One region of the Pantoea phytostimulans genome, then DNA from elsewhere that is predicted to be linked to it. Evidence: predicted binding sites of a transcription regulator. Region 1 holds the regulator's gene; the other holds the start of a gene.

Region 1 (7,459 bases):
CTTCAACGGCTTTCTCAATCGCTTTCGATTGCAGTAACCGATTAAAGAGATCCTGACGAGCCGGCAAACGGGGGCCGATCGCGGCCAGACGCTGACGTGCAAAGTGAATACGCGCAACACGCGCTAACTTCTGAGCGATGGATTGATCTGTACCGTGTTCAGTCGCCATGCGGCGCAGCGAAACGGTGGGTGAGAAACGCACAAAGCTGTCGCGCCCGTGCCAAATCACCGCAAAGAATTTCTGTACACCATTTAAAACGCGCAGATGCGGCGTATCTTCACCCTGAACTTCGCGCCCCGGTGCCCGACCAAACATCACCGTTACCGGCAGCATTTGAATGTCGAGTGCCGGATTGTTGCGATGCAAGTCGAGGTAATCATGGAAGATTTTCACCGACTCAACGCTGGGCACAAAATAGGGAAATACGCGCGGGCCATCGTGGATAAAAACGTGGCGTGGAAGCAGCGAGCCATCAATCTCGAGTGGAGAGAGGGGATCGGGCAGATCGTGCTTAATGCACTGCGCGCGTAATGTCAGTAAGTCGGCCTTCGAATCGTACGGCAGAACATACATAATGGGCCGGGTAGGATCCAGACCATGTTCAGAAACGGGATCGGCCGGAATAGCCTTACTCTTTACCAAAAACGAGAGTGGTAAATTCAGTAATTTATAATAAAGTTTACGCCAACCTGACATAGACAACATGAAGCCTCTTGTTAGCAAAGCGCCGCAAGCATACCAGAAAGCGCAGCGAAGATCTGTGGTGGTGCCATTAGCTGGCAGCCCAGACATTGACGTCAATCCGTTGAAAGGGTTCCCATAATATGGCAAATAATGCCACCGGTCTTATTAGAATTGTGAAGGCTGCCGGTTATTCGTGGCAAGGTCTTCGTGCTGCATGGCAATACGAAGCGGCGTTCCGCCAGGAAGCTATCGCCGCGTTAATCGCCATTGCGGTAGCGTGTTGGCTGGATGTGGACACCGTTTCTCGCGTATTAATGATTGGGGCCGTCGTGCTCGTGGTCATCGTTGAAATCCTCAATAGTGCGATTGAATCTGTTGTTGACCGCATCGGGCAGGAGCACCATCCCCTTGCCGGGCGTGCAAAAGATATGGGTTCAGCCGCCGTCTTGCTGAGTATCTTACTGGCCGTTTTCGTCTGGATCGCTTTGCTTTGGTCGCATTTGCGATAGGCTTTCCAGAACCCGTCAAACGGCTGATTATTGCCTGACTTTTGGTTTCCATTTCACCAATACCTGTATATACTCACAGCGACTGTATAAACAACCAGGGGGCGGGATGAAAGCGTTAACCAGCAGGCAGCAGCAGGTCTATGACCTGATTCGCGATCACATCAATCAAACAGGCATGCCGCCAACGCGTGCAGAAATTGCCGCACAGCTGGGATTCCGTTCACCCAATGCGGCAGAAGAGCATCTCAAAGCATTAGCGCGTAAAGGCGTTATTGAGATTGTTTCTGGCGCTTCTCGGGGTATTCGTCTGTTAATGGAAGAAGAAGCCTCGGAAGGTTTACCGCTGATTGGCCGCGTGGCCGCAGGTGAACCGCTGCTGGCGCAAGAACACATTGAAACGCATTACAAAGTTGATCCCGGTCTGTTTAAGCCTTCCGCTGATTTCCTGCTGCGCGTAAGCGGTATGTCGATGAAAGATATCGGCATCATGGACGGTGATTTGTTGGCGGTGCACAAAACGCAAGATGTGCGTAACGGACAAGTGGTTGTCGCGCGTATTGATGATGAAGTCACCGTTAAGCGCTGGAAAAAACAGGGTTCAATTGTTCATCTTCTGCCAGAAAATAACGACTTTGAACCGATTGTGGTCGATACGCGTGCCCAGTCGCTGACCATTGAGGGTCTGGCTGTTGGCGTCGTTCGCAACGGCGAGTGGCTGTAATCTTCCTATAGTCGCTTTTGTTCGCCAGTCTGATGCTATTCTGTCTGCCCAAATTTAGCCGCTGCTGTCTTACCTGCTGATGCAGCGGCGCTGAGCACGGATTTGCGAATGCGTTTTTTGACTGCAACTGATAAAAATCTTTGGCGGCTTGCGCTGCCGATGATCCTTTCTAATATCACCGTCCCGCTGCTGGGATTGGTCGATACCGCTGTTATTGGGCACCTTGATAGTCCTGTTTACCTCGGCGGCGTCGCTGTAGGCACCACTATCACTAGCTTCCTGTTTATGCTGCTGCTTTTCCTGCGTATGAGCACCACCGGTTTAACGGCACAAGCATTCGGTGCGAATGATAAAGCTGCGCTGGCTCGTGCCCTGACTCAGCCATTGATGATGGCGCTTGTCGCCGGCGTAATTTTCATTTTCTTACGCGACCCTGTCAGCCAGCTTGCCACGCATATGATTGGCGGTAATCCGCAAGTGCTGGAGCAGGCAACGCTGTTTATCCATATTCGCTGGCTTAGCGCCCCCGCGATGCTGGCGAATCTGGTGATCCTGGGCTGGTTGCTGGGTGTGCAATATGCGCGAGCGCCGGTGATCCTGCTGGTAGTGGGCAATCTGGTCAATATTTTGCTCGACCTGTGGCTGGTGCTTGATTTGCATTGGGGGGTCGCTGGGGCGGCAACCGCAACCGCATTGGCAGAATATGTCACCCTGGCGGTGGGATTAGCCATGGTATGGCGCGTGTTGAAACTGCGGGGTATCAATATGGCGTTGCTCAAACAGAGTTGGCGCGGAGATATGCGCCGACTGTTACGACTTAACCGCGATATCATGCTGCGTTCGCTCATGCTGCAACTCTGTTTTGCCTCGCTGACCCTGTTAGGTGCCCGTATCGGGCCCAATGTCGTCGCAGTCAATGCGGTATTGCTGATGTTCATCACATTCACCGCTTATGCGCTTGACGGATTCGCCTACGCCGTAGAAGCCTTTGCAGGCGAAGCGCATGGTGCTAAAGATGGCACTAAATTGCTGCGTGTCTGGCGCGCCGCCTGTCGGCAAGCTTTCCTGGTCGCACTTTTCTTCTCATTGATTTACATCCTGTTTGGCACGTATATCGTTTCTATGCTCACTTCAATCGACGCACTACGGCAAATGGCAGATCGCTATCTAATCTGGCAAATCATTATGCCGATAGTCGGCGTTTGGTGTTATTTGCTAGACGGAATGTTCATTGGTGCAACGCGGGGTCGTGAAATGCGTAACAGTATGGCGATTGCGGCGTTAGGCTATTTCATTACCTTACTGACTTTACCGTGGTTGGGTAACCACGCTTTATGGCTGGCAGTCATGGTGTTTCTTGCCTTGCGCGGCCTGTCGTTATGGTGGATATGGCGGCGTCACTGGCAAAACAACAGCTGGTTTACCGCTTAAAATAGGGCGTGGTACAGAACCGCGCTCTACAGAATATTCTGTAATGTTCCAGCAGATCTAAAATCCTCTACTATAATTAACTTTCAATAGCGCACATGAGTAGCGCTTTATATCGATATTATCTTGCATGGCGAGATATAAGTTGAAACCTGAAGGATGACCGGAGGTCTGCTATGAATCACGACGAAGCGAGTGGTAACTGGAAGCAGTTCAAAGGCAAAATCAAAGAAAAATGGGGCAAGCTGACAGACGACGATATGCAAGTTGTTGAAGGTAAACGCGATCAGCTTGTTGGTAAAATCCAGGAACGTTATGGCTACGCTAAGGATGAGGCGGAGAAAGAAGTCACAGACTGGGAAGGCCATAACAAAGATTATCGCTGGTAATTAAGACAGTTTAAGGACGATGCTCCTACCCACCGGTACGCTCATACCGGACAGGCACAAGGATGTGCCAACTATCCCTTCTTCCCACGCTTTTTCACGTCAACCTGATGATCGTGTTCACAGCTTTCATGGTGTGTACAAGCTTCAACCGCAACGCATTTCTCACATAAACCGTGCGCCTCAATGACGCTATGACGTAGAGCGAAATGTGCATCCGTGGCCAGCGAACCAATGATGTTTTCTACGCCCTGTGCATGTTTTTCAATAACCGCCGCACAGCGATCGCATACCAGCATCACAGACGTATGCGCAGGTGCATCAAAATGGTGGCACATCACGTAGCTGTTGTTGGATTCAACACGATGAATAAAACCCTGCTCAAGCAAAAAATCCAACGCGCGATATACGGTAGGAGGTTTAGCCTGCGGCTCACTTACGCGTAGCTGATCCAGCAAATCGTAGGCGCTGATTGAACCTGGCAGCTCAGCCATCAAACGTAATACTTCTGCACGCTGCGTAGTCAGACGAACACCGCGCTGCAGGCACAGTTTTTCCGCCTGGGACATAATTTGCTCTGACGTCATCGTCGACATGAAAATTCTCCGCTAAATAAGTGATGTTATTTTATCACACAAATTTTGTTCACGCAGGCGTTGCACCGGGCGTGAAAAACAGGCATTTACGTCACTTTCTACGCGTCAAAATTTCGGTTAAGTGCGGAAGCCTCGCTTAAATAGATCCAACCTATTTCAACAGGTTGAGGATTTTTCCGCCATTTCGCTTTGCATCTCACTGAGTTAAGTATTAATGTTCAAAAGTATTTAAGGAATGGCTGGTCTTGCACCGTTCTTTTTGCACTAACTTGAACAATAACAACGCTAATCTGATACAAAAACATCCAATCCGTTGAATTGAGACACTGTTTCCTTCGAATTCACAGCAATAACGTGTTAGCTGACGTTCACAATAGCGCTAACAACCTATTCAGTCGTTGAATGATTCGACGGCACTTTTTACAGGTGATGACAGGCAGATGGTGAAAAAATTCGTTCAGCGCTCAGCGCTGGCTTACCCGGTGATGTTAAGTGCACTGTTTATTTCTTCTTCCGCCATGGCGGCAGGGACATGGTATGACGCACGCAATGATGCCATGGGTGGAACCGGCGTCGCTTCATCAACCTATGGCTCTGCCGTGCTGGCAAACCCGGCGTTGATGACGCGCGCCAAACCTGAAGATAAAGTCAGTATTATTTTCCCTTCAGCGGGTGTGCAAATCACTGATAACGACAAGCTAATCGACAAAGTCGATGATATTTCCGATACCGTTGATCGCTATCAGGACGTTATTAATAATCTGACTTTTGCCGACTATTTACGTGGCTACCCTGAATTACGGGCGGCAACGGGTGATGTAGCAAATCAACTGAGCGATTTAAAGGGCAACAAAGCGGATGGCCGTGCGGGTGTGGCTGTCGCCGTGACCATTCCTGATGAAACCCTGCCTTTCGCTTTCATAACCAAAGCCTACGGAACTGTCCATGTGCAGGCTAACGTAGCGCAGAGTGATATTGATTACTTACAAGGTGTTGCCAATGGTTCCGTCATCCCAGTGCCTGGCGATGAGGACAATTTGCGTTCCAGCGCCAATGGCCTGGCGGCGTTGATTACCGATTACGGTATTTCCGTGGCGCATGAGTTCACGATTGCCGGCCAACCCGTTTCAATCGGGGTTACACCTAAGATTCAGAAAACCTGGCTTTATAACTACACCGATAGTCTCTACAACTACGACAAAAGCGATATCAACAGTTCACGTTATCGTAGCTCTGATACCGGCTTCAACGTTGATGCAGGCTTAGCCACAACCTTTGCTGAAAACTGGACCTTTGGCTTGACTGGACAAAACCTGATTTCACGCGATCTTGATACAAAAGAGGTCAACGGCTACCGCGATACTTACCAAATTCGCCCGCTGGTAACCACAGGACTTGCCTGGGATAAAGGTCCATTTACCTTAACCGGCGATGTAGATTTAACTGAAACCAAGCGCTTCAAATCAGAGGGCAGTAATCAATATGCTGCGGTCGGTGGTGAATATCGGGTGTTAGACTGGTTGCAGCTGCGTGCCGGCTATCGAGCAGATATGCGTTCTAATGATGAAAACGTTATTACCGCCGGTTTCGGCTTATCGCCATTTAATAACGCGGTGCATGTAGATCTTGCAGGTACAGCAGGTGCCAATAATACCTGGGGCGCAATGATGCAGCTCGGGTTCAATTTCTAACGATCTGCACGGATAGAAAAGGGTGGGCGATGCAATGTCGCCCACCCTTGTGGTATTCTTGCACAGAATATCATCACTCATAACCACCGGATTCTCTGCGCTTCATGACCGATACCTTCTCTTCGCAACGTTTTTCCATTGCACCTATGCTCGACTGGACCGATCGTCACTGTCGCTATTTTCATCGCCAGCTCACCGGCGACACGCTGCTCTATACCGAAATGGTTACCACGGGCGCAATCATTCACGGTAAAGGTGATTACCTTGCGTATAGTGAAGAGGAGCATCCGGTTGCGCTACAGCTTGGCGGTAGCGATCCCACGGCATTGGCGCAGTGCGCTAAGCTGGCAGAAGAGCGCGGTTACGATGAAATTAACCTGAACGTAGGCTGTCCATCTGACCGCGTACAAAATGGTCGCTTCGGTGCATGCCTGATGGCAGAAGCCGATTTAGTGGCGGACGCCATCAAAGCCATGCGGGATGTCGTCAGCATACCGGTAACGGTAAAAACCCGAATCGGGATTGATGAGCAGGATAGCTATGAATTCCTGACCCATTTTGTTGGCACAGTAGCAGAGCGTGGTGGATGCGATACCTTTATTATCCATGCGCGTAAAGCCTGGCTTTCCGGCTTAAGCCCAAAAGAAAACCGTGAAATTCCACCGCTGGATTATCCACGTGTTTATCAGCTCAAACGTGACTTTCCGCATCTAACGTTGGCAGTTAATGGTGGCGTTAAAACGTTGGAAGAAGCGAAACTGCATCTACAACATCTGGATGGTGTGATGATGGGCCGCGAGGCTTATCAAAACCCGGGTATTCTGACGCAGGTTGATCGTGAATTATTTAATCGTGAAACGTCTGTTGTCGATCCAGTGGCGGTTGTGCGCTCGATGTATCCTTATATTGAAGCAGAGTTGAGCAAAGGCACTTACCTCGGCCATGTGACGCGTCATATGCTGGGCCTGTTTCAGGGTATCCCGGGCGCGCGTCAGTGGCGTCGTTATTTAAGTGAAAATGCGCATAAACCTGGCGCGGATGTACGCGTGCTGGAAGCCGCATTAACGTTGGTGGCGGACAAAATTCCTCAAGAAGCCTAAATTAACGAAGCTTAACGAAGCCAGCCTGCAAAGGCTGGTTTTTTTTACGCCAAAAATTGATGATTCTCGCTAATGCTGAAATTCAGTTATGCCGCTCTTTTCTTATAATTCAGGCAATTACACGTTGGCACATTTCTTGTAATAGCTCAGTATTAGCTTATTAAAGAGGCGCTAACATGGAAATTTTATTTGTATTAGGGTTCTTCCTGATGCTGCTAGTAACCGGTGTTTCATTGCTTGGCGTTATTGCCGCATTGGTGGTTGCAACCATGGTGATGTTTGTCGGTGGGTTGTTTGCTCTTGTTATCAAACTGTTGCCGTGGCTAGTGTTAGCGGTGGCGTC
Region 2 (7,459 bases), 110 kb from region 1:
CACCAATGATTACCGGTGGCTTAACGCAGCGAGAACCGTAACTTTGTACCCAACCGTTTTGTGTAAAGACGAAGCCATCAAGATGTTCACCGAAATATTCGACCATGTCGTTACGTTCAGCTTCACCGTGCACCAGTACGTCCAGACCTAAGCGCTCTTGCTCAACAATCGCCTGCTTGATGTGCCCGGCAATGCCGGTGCGATAGTGGTTGCCATCCAGACGACCCTGTTTGAAATCCAGACGCAGGCCACGAATCTCTGTGGTTTGCGGGAAAGAACCGATGGTGGTGGTTGGCCAGGCTGGAAGGTTAAAGCGTTGACGCTGTGCCTTAGCACGCTCGCCATAAGGGCTTTGTCGTTCACTATCCTGTGCGGTGATCGCTTGCAGACGTTGACCCACTGCAGCGTTGTGTACACGGCTAGAGTGAGCACGAGCACGAATCGGCGCGCTCCAGGCTTCCAGCGAGGCGGCATCATCATTATTTAATGCCTGACTCAGCAGTGAAAGCTCAGCACATTTCTGTAGGGCGAAAGCAAACCAGCTTTTCACTTCTTCATCCAGACGTGTTTCCACGCTCAGATCAATCGGACTGTGCAGCAGTGAACAGGAAGAGCCGATCCACAATTGCTCCCGCTGACTCACCAGCGGTTGCAGGCGTTTAAACCAGCTACTCAGATCAGCACGCCATACGTTGCGGCCATTAATCACGCCGAGCGAAAGTAACCAGGAAGCAGGAAGTTGCTGGTTCAGTTGCTGAATGTCATCACGACCGTGAACCAGGTCAACGTGCAGACCCTGTACCGGCAGTTCACGAATCACATCAAGATTCTGACTAATACTGTCGAAATAGGTCGTTAGCAGTATTTTGCTTTGGCCTTGCAGCACAGCGTAAGCCACTTTAAAAGCGTCGCGCCAGGCCTGCGGCAGTTCCAGTGACAGCGCAGGCTCATCAATTTGCACCCACTCAATACCACGCTTAGCCAGTTCATCCAGAACCTGCTTATACACCGGCAGAATATCGTCCAGCAGTGATAAACGATCAAATTGCTCGCCCTTGACTTTACCCAGCCACAAATAGGTCACCGGACCAAGCACTACGGGTTTGATTTTATGGCCCAGTGACAGCGCTTCGTCTACTTCATCCAGCAGCTGCGTCCAGGTCAGTTTGAACTGCTGACCTTGAGTGAATTCCGGCACCATATAGTGATAATTGGTGTTAAACCATTTGGTCATTTCAGCGGCTGCAGCCGGTTCGCCGGTCGGTGCACGGCCACGTCCCAAACGGAACAGCGTATCGAGATCAACTGAACCCTCTTTGTTCTGGTGACGAGCAGGCACGTTGCCCAGCAGCAAGCTGGTGGTCAAAACATGATCGTACCAGGCGAAATCGCCAACCGGCAGCAGATCCACGCCGGCATCTTTCTGTTGTTGCCAGTGACGTGCACGCAGCTCGCGGCCCACTGCCAGTAACGCTTCCTGGCTGCTGTTACCCGCCCAGTAGCTTTCCTGCGCTTTCTTCAGTTCACGACGCAGACCAACACGAGGGAAGCCGAGAGTATGGTTCAGAATGGTCATTTGCTGTTCTCCAGATATTCTTTCTCTTTGGCTTGAAGCTGGCAGCCAAAGATGTTTAGCCGTCCAGATGTTTACACCGCTATATTCTGCGGGTACTGTATGTTCCTCAAGCGCAATTTGTTCATTTCGATGTGAAGGACTCTCATGATCGAACTCAAGCACCTGCGGACGCTTCAGGCTCTGCGTAATACTGGCTCGCTGGCTGCTGCTGCTGCCCAGCTTCATCAGACGCAATCTGCGTTGTCACATCAGTTCAGCGATCTGGAACAGCGGCTGGGATTCCGCCTGTTCGTCCGTAAAAGTCAGCCGTTGCGATTTACGCCGCAGGGAGAAATTTTATTGCAACTGGCTGAGCAGGTTCTGCCGCAAATACAGCAAGCGCTGCAAGCCTGCCATGAGCCGCATCAAACCACGCTGCGCATCGCAATTGAATGTCACAGCTGTATTCAGTGGTTAACACCTGCGCTGGATAATTTCCGCCAAAGCTGGCCGCAAGTGGTAATGGACTTCAAATCTGGCGTCACCTTTGATCCGCAACCCGCCTTGCAACAAGGCGAGCTGGACGTGGTGCTGACGTCCGATATCCTGCCGCGCTCTGGCCTGTTTTATTCACCGATGTTTGATTTTGAAGTCCGCCTTGTTCTGGCGCCGGATCACCCGCTGGCGCAGGTTGAGCACATTTCGCCAGACGATCTCGCTGACGAGGTATTAATGATCTATCCGGTGCAGCGACAACGCCTTGATATCTGGCGTAACTTCCTGCAACCCGCTGGCGTCAGCCCGGCACTGAAAAGCGTTGATAACACGTTGTTGTTGATTCAGATGGTGTCGGCGCGCATGGGCATTGCCGCCTTGCCACATTGGGTGGTTGAGAGTTTTGAGAAACAGGGATTGGTGGTAACTAAAACCTTGGGTGATGGATTATGGAGTCGGCTTTACGCCGCCGTACGTGACGGCGAGCAGCGCCAGCCGGTGCTGGAAGCCTTTATTCGTTTTGCTCGCCAGCACGCCTGTGAGCATCTGCCGTTTGTGCGCAATGCCCAGCTTCCGGGTACCGTACTGCAACGCTAATCAATCGCCACAAACCTGCGCGAGCGCAGGTAAAATCCCCTATAATGCGCAGCCTGTCGACTGACCATAAGAAGATTTCACCATGACTAACAATGATATTCTGCGCAGCGTGCGCTACATGCTCAATTTGAGCGATGCCAAAGTGGTGGCGATTTTTGCGCTGGCAGGTTGCGATGTGCCAGAAACCGATGTGCAGACGTGGTTAAAAAAAGATGACGACGCCGCGTATCGTCCCTGTCCTGACGTGTTGATGGGTTATTTCCTTAACGGGCTTATTTTCCATCGCCGTGGCAAAAGTGAAGATATGCCAGCGCCTTCCATTGAGCGCAAAATGAACAACAACATCTTTATGAAAAAACTGCGCATCGCTTTCGATTTGAAAACTACTGACATTCCTGACGTACTGAAAAAGGCTAACTTCACCGTTTCTCAAGCTGAAATTGGCGCGATCTTCCGTAAACCTGATCACAAAAACTACCGCGAGTGCGGCGATCAGATTATGCGTAATTTCCTGAAGGGACTCGCGATGATTCATCGTCCAAAGACGGGTAAACCGGCTTAAGTTCGCCTCACGCTCATTGCAAAAATATAACGGCGAAGCCCTGAGTAAAGGCTTCGCCATTTTTACGTTGCTGCTTCGCCTTTTCGACGAAAAGCCGCCTGGCCATAATCAATAATTATGTCGGACTCTTTCCAATAACCCAGCGTTTATGCACCCATAACGAGGCAATAATTACCGCTGCCCCCGCGATAAAACTCGGCCAATGCGGCTGCTGCTGCCAAATCGCCAGATTCACCAGTAATCCAGCCGGCACATGCATATTGTTCATGATGCCCAGCGTGCCTGCATCGACCTGCGTTGCGCCATAGTTCCACATGAAATAACCCAGACCCGAGGCTGCTACGCCTAACCACACCAGAATGCTCCACTGCAGCGAAGTCGTCGGTAATTTATTCGGATTTCCCCAAACGCACCAGGCGATCGCGGCAATCAGCACCGCGCCAAGATAGAACCAGGAAAAGGCGGTGTGTTGCGGCATTGGACGCGTTTCTTGCAGGCGTTTGTAACCCACCATGCCAGCCGCAAAACAGATATTTGCCAGCTGCACCAGCAGCAGACCAAACCAGAAATTTTCGCTGACTTTGTCGTAACGAATAATCGCGGCACCCGCTACGGCCAATAGAGCGCTAAAGATATAGCCGATACGCAGTGGACGCTTGCTTATCACGTCATAAATCAACGTGACATAGAGCGGCGTCATCACCGTGAACAACAAAAATTCTGACACGCTGAGATAGAGATAGGCTTCGAAACTGATCAAATACATGATGCCGAGCTGCAACATGCCCACCAACATATAAAGCAACAGCGTTGAAAGGCGATAACCACGCCAGCGCAGGAAGGGTAAAAACACCAATGCCGCCAAAGCCAATCGCATTAAAACTGAGAACCAGGTATCCACCTGTCCCGCCAGATATTCGCCAATCAGGCTGAATGAAAAAGCCCAAAGTATGGTGGTAACAATCAATAACAGCACGCTAACGACCCCGATATAAACGAAGTGACCAGTGTAAACAATGTGCTTTAATAAGGTTGCGCTATTTGGTTTACAACTGAGTGTTAACAGAGCAATCAAACCTTTGCTTGCTGTTTTGTGAACCCCTTACACTTCAATGAAAATCCATCTCTTCATCTCCTCTCGACAAAACGCGCGTAATGATCCATTTTTTGGATTTAAACGCGCTTTACTGTCACAAAACTGTAACAAATGCGCGATTCATCACAGTAACGTTACGAAACCATTATTATTCTGTGCGCGAAATGGAACACCAGAGTAAATCTTTTTTTATAATCCACGTTGCTGGGAACGAAAACCATAATGCGCCCGGAGGGCCACTCCTATGCTGAGTATCTTTAAACCCGCGCCCCATAAGTCGCAGGTTGCTGACGAATATATCGATCCGCTTTACCGCCGCCTGCGCTGGCAAATTTTCATTGGCATCTTTTTTGGCTACGCCGCTTACTACCTGGTCAGAAAAAACTTCGCTCTCGCCATGCCTTATTTGGTAGAACAAGGATTTTCCCGTGGCGATCTGGGTTTCGCGCTTTCCGGTATTTCCATCGCGTATGGCTTTTCCAAATTCATCATGGGTTCCGTTTCGGATCGCTCGAATCCACGCGTTTTCTTACCGGCTGGATTGATTCTGGCTGCGGCTGTGATGCTGATAATGGGCTTTGTGCCTTGGGCAACGTCCAGCATCATGGTGATGTTTGTGCTGCTGTTTGTGTGTGGCTGGTTTCAGGGAATGGGCTGGCCACCGTGTGGTCGTACCATGGTGCATTGGTGGTCGCAAAAAGAGCGCGGCGGCATTGTTTCGGTGTGGAACTGCGCACATAACGTGGGCGGTGGCATTCCTCCACTGCTTTTCCTGCTCGGCATGGCTTGGTTCAATGACTGGAAAGCGGCGCTGTATATGCCTGCTTTTGGTGCGATTGCGATCGCAATTATTGCTTTTGCTTTAATGCGCGACACGCCCCAATCCTGTGGTTTACCGCCTATTGAAGAGTATAAAAACGATTATCCGGTGGATTACGACGCCAGCCATGAAGAGGAACTCACGGCTAAACAGATCTTCATGAAGTATGTTTTACCCAACAAACTGTTGTGGTACATCGCATTGGCTAACGTGTTTGTTTATCTGCTGCGTTACGGCATTCTTGACTGGTCACCGACTTACCTCAAAGAGGTCAAACATTTCAGCCTGGATAAATCTTCCTGGGCTTACTTCTTATATGAATACGCTGGCATTCCCGGCACCCTGCTGTGCGGCTGGATGTCAGATAAAGTCTTCCGCGGCAATCGTGGTGCAACCGGTGTGTTCTTCATGACATTGGTGACCATCGCTACAGCGGTTTACTGGCTAAATCCGCCAGGTAATCCCGGCATTGATATGGCTTGTATGATCGTTATCGGCTTCTTGATTTACGGCCCGGTAATGCTGATTGGCCTGCATGCGCTGGAGTTGGCACCGAAAAAAGCGGCAGGCACAGCGGCAGGTTTTACGGGTCTATTCGGCTATCTGGGCGGTTCGGTTGCAGCCAGCGCTATCGTGGGTTACACGGTGGATTATTTCGGCTGGGACGGTGGATTTTTAGTGATGATTGTCGGCTGTGTGTTAGCAGTGATTCTGCTGCTGCTGACAATGGTCAGCGAACATAAACACAAAAAACAGTTGGCCTGAGTCGACATAAAAAAGGCCGGATAACCGGCCTTTTTCTTTCAACAGCTTATCTATGATAAAAACAGAGCGCGCAAGGTTTGCGGCACAGCGTCCTCGACATTGCTGCCAATCACTTCGACTTCAGGCAAGGTATCTTTTAAACGCTGGGCAGCATTCAGCATGATGCAGCTTTTGCCTGCCATACTCAGCATTTCAACATCATTCATGCCGTCCCCAAAAGCGATGCACTCTTTCAAGGAGTAGTTGAGCAGTTTTGACACCGCTTCCAACGCATGGCCCTTGGAAACGCCGCCCGCCATCACTTCCAGGCACGTCGGCAGCGAGAAGCTAACGTTAACGCGGTCGCCCCACCGTGCTTCAATCGCCTGCTCCATGGGAATCAGATGCTCAGGATTTTCACAGGTAAAAAAGACCTTGCTGATACCGTCGGTTGGCAGCATGCCTGGCTCGTAAACCTGATAATTGAACACCGATTCGCGGAAATAATCTTGTTCTGCCGGACGCGAACGGCTAACAAACCATTCGTCGTCACGATAGACGTGCGTCAGAATTTCAGGGTGATGATATTGCAGGCCGTAAAGATCGCCCGCGATGTCCTGATCCAGATTGTGACTAAAGATCAGTTCACCATCGGCATTGTGAACACGCGCACCGTTAGACGTGATCATGTAAGCCGGGATACCCAGTTTATCGCGCATCTGACCAACATCAATGTGATGGCGGCCCGTAGCGAAAACGAAGTGAATATTGCGTGCCACCAGTTGTTGCAATGTTTCGCGGGCAAACGGTGTGATGCGATGTTCGGGAGAAAGCAGCGTGCCATCCAGGTCGGATGCAACGATGTAATACATGAAAACCTCGGGTATTTATTTCAGGTGGCTGCAGCCAGCAAGGTAAATGAAAGAGTTAGCAGTGGGCTGAAAAAAAGTCGACCACGGCGTTCAGCGCTTCGGCGCGCATTTCGTCTTTTTCAAACAAGATCTCATGCCGCGCACCTTCTATAACTAGCGGTTTATCGCCTGCGCATGGATGACCTGCAGACGCCATCGCGGCGCAAAAGAGATCCTGCGAACGGTTATCGACGACACGATCGTCGCTGGCTTGTAACAGCAGCACCGGCGTCGTGATTTTATCGGCCTGACTAATAATGTTACGTCCGGCATGAATCCCTTCGCGAACCCAATGATAGGTGGGCCCGCCGACGCGAATCGCCGGATCGTCAGCGTAAAAACGCAAATTACGGCGATAACGTTCCGCGCTGTGTGTCAGGCGGTTAATGCCAAACGGATGCGCTCGCCAGCGTCCTGTGCCTAGTGCATAACCATCGCGCAGGGTCGGGCGTTTTTCAGCCCAATCAAGAATACGGTGCGCCATCCATTCCGGTAACGGCAAGGCAATACCGAACATCGGGGCAACCAATGCCACACCGTGAAAAGCCTGCGGCTGACGCGCCAAAAACAGCGTCAAAATTGCGCCGCCCATAGAGTGCGCTAAAGCATAGCGCTGTTGATAATGGCCACCAACGATCTCTTTTAAGTAGAGCGTTTCCAAATCATCAACGTAGTGGGT

What was found. The regulator LexA, encoded in region 1, represses DNA repair genes until DNA is damaged. The targets are predictions, from matches to a motif close to TNCTGTATGTACATACAGNA.
Region 2: a site for LexA is predicted at 1,670-1,689, ahead of metR (HTH-type transcriptional regulator MetR). Genes of this name have one in related genera too.

Annotation. Positions count from the first base shown of each region.
Region 1 is NZ_CP173698.1:3,394,059-3,401,517, forward strand. Features, by position in the region: gene plsB (glycerol-3-phosphate 1-O-acyltransferase PlsB) at 1-697, opposite strand, end outside; gene ACF2G4_RS15865 (diacylglycerol kinase) at 826-1,194, shown strand; gene lexA (transcriptional repressor LexA) at 1,301-1,915, shown strand; gene dinF (MATE family efflux transporter DinF) at 2,024-3,346, shown strand; gene ACF2G4_RS15880 (CsbD family protein) at 3,520-3,732, shown strand; gene zur (zinc uptake transcriptional repressor Zur) at 3,804-4,325, opposite strand; gene ACF2G4_RS15890 (conjugal transfer protein TraF) at 4,766-6,016, shown strand; gene dusA (tRNA dihydrouridine(20/20a) synthase DusA) at 6,121-7,116, shown strand; gene pspG (envelope stress response protein PspG) at 7,293-7,459, shown strand, end outside.
Region 2 is NZ_CP173698.1:3,284,899-3,292,357, reverse strand. Features, by position in the region: gene metE (5-methyltetrahydropteroyltriglutamate--homocysteine S-methyltransferase) at 1-1,576, opposite strand, end outside; gene metR (HTH-type transcriptional regulator MetR) at 1,721-2,647, shown strand; gene ACF2G4_RS15405 (DUF1456 family protein) at 2,730-3,209, shown strand; gene ACF2G4_RS15400 (carboxylate/amino acid/amine transporter) at 3,325-4,185, opposite strand; gene glpT (glycerol-3-phosphate transporter) at 4,550-5,890, shown strand; gene yigL (sugar/pyridoxal phosphate phosphatase YigL) at 5,941-6,741, opposite strand; gene pldB (lysophospholipase L2) at 6,797-7,459, opposite strand, start outside.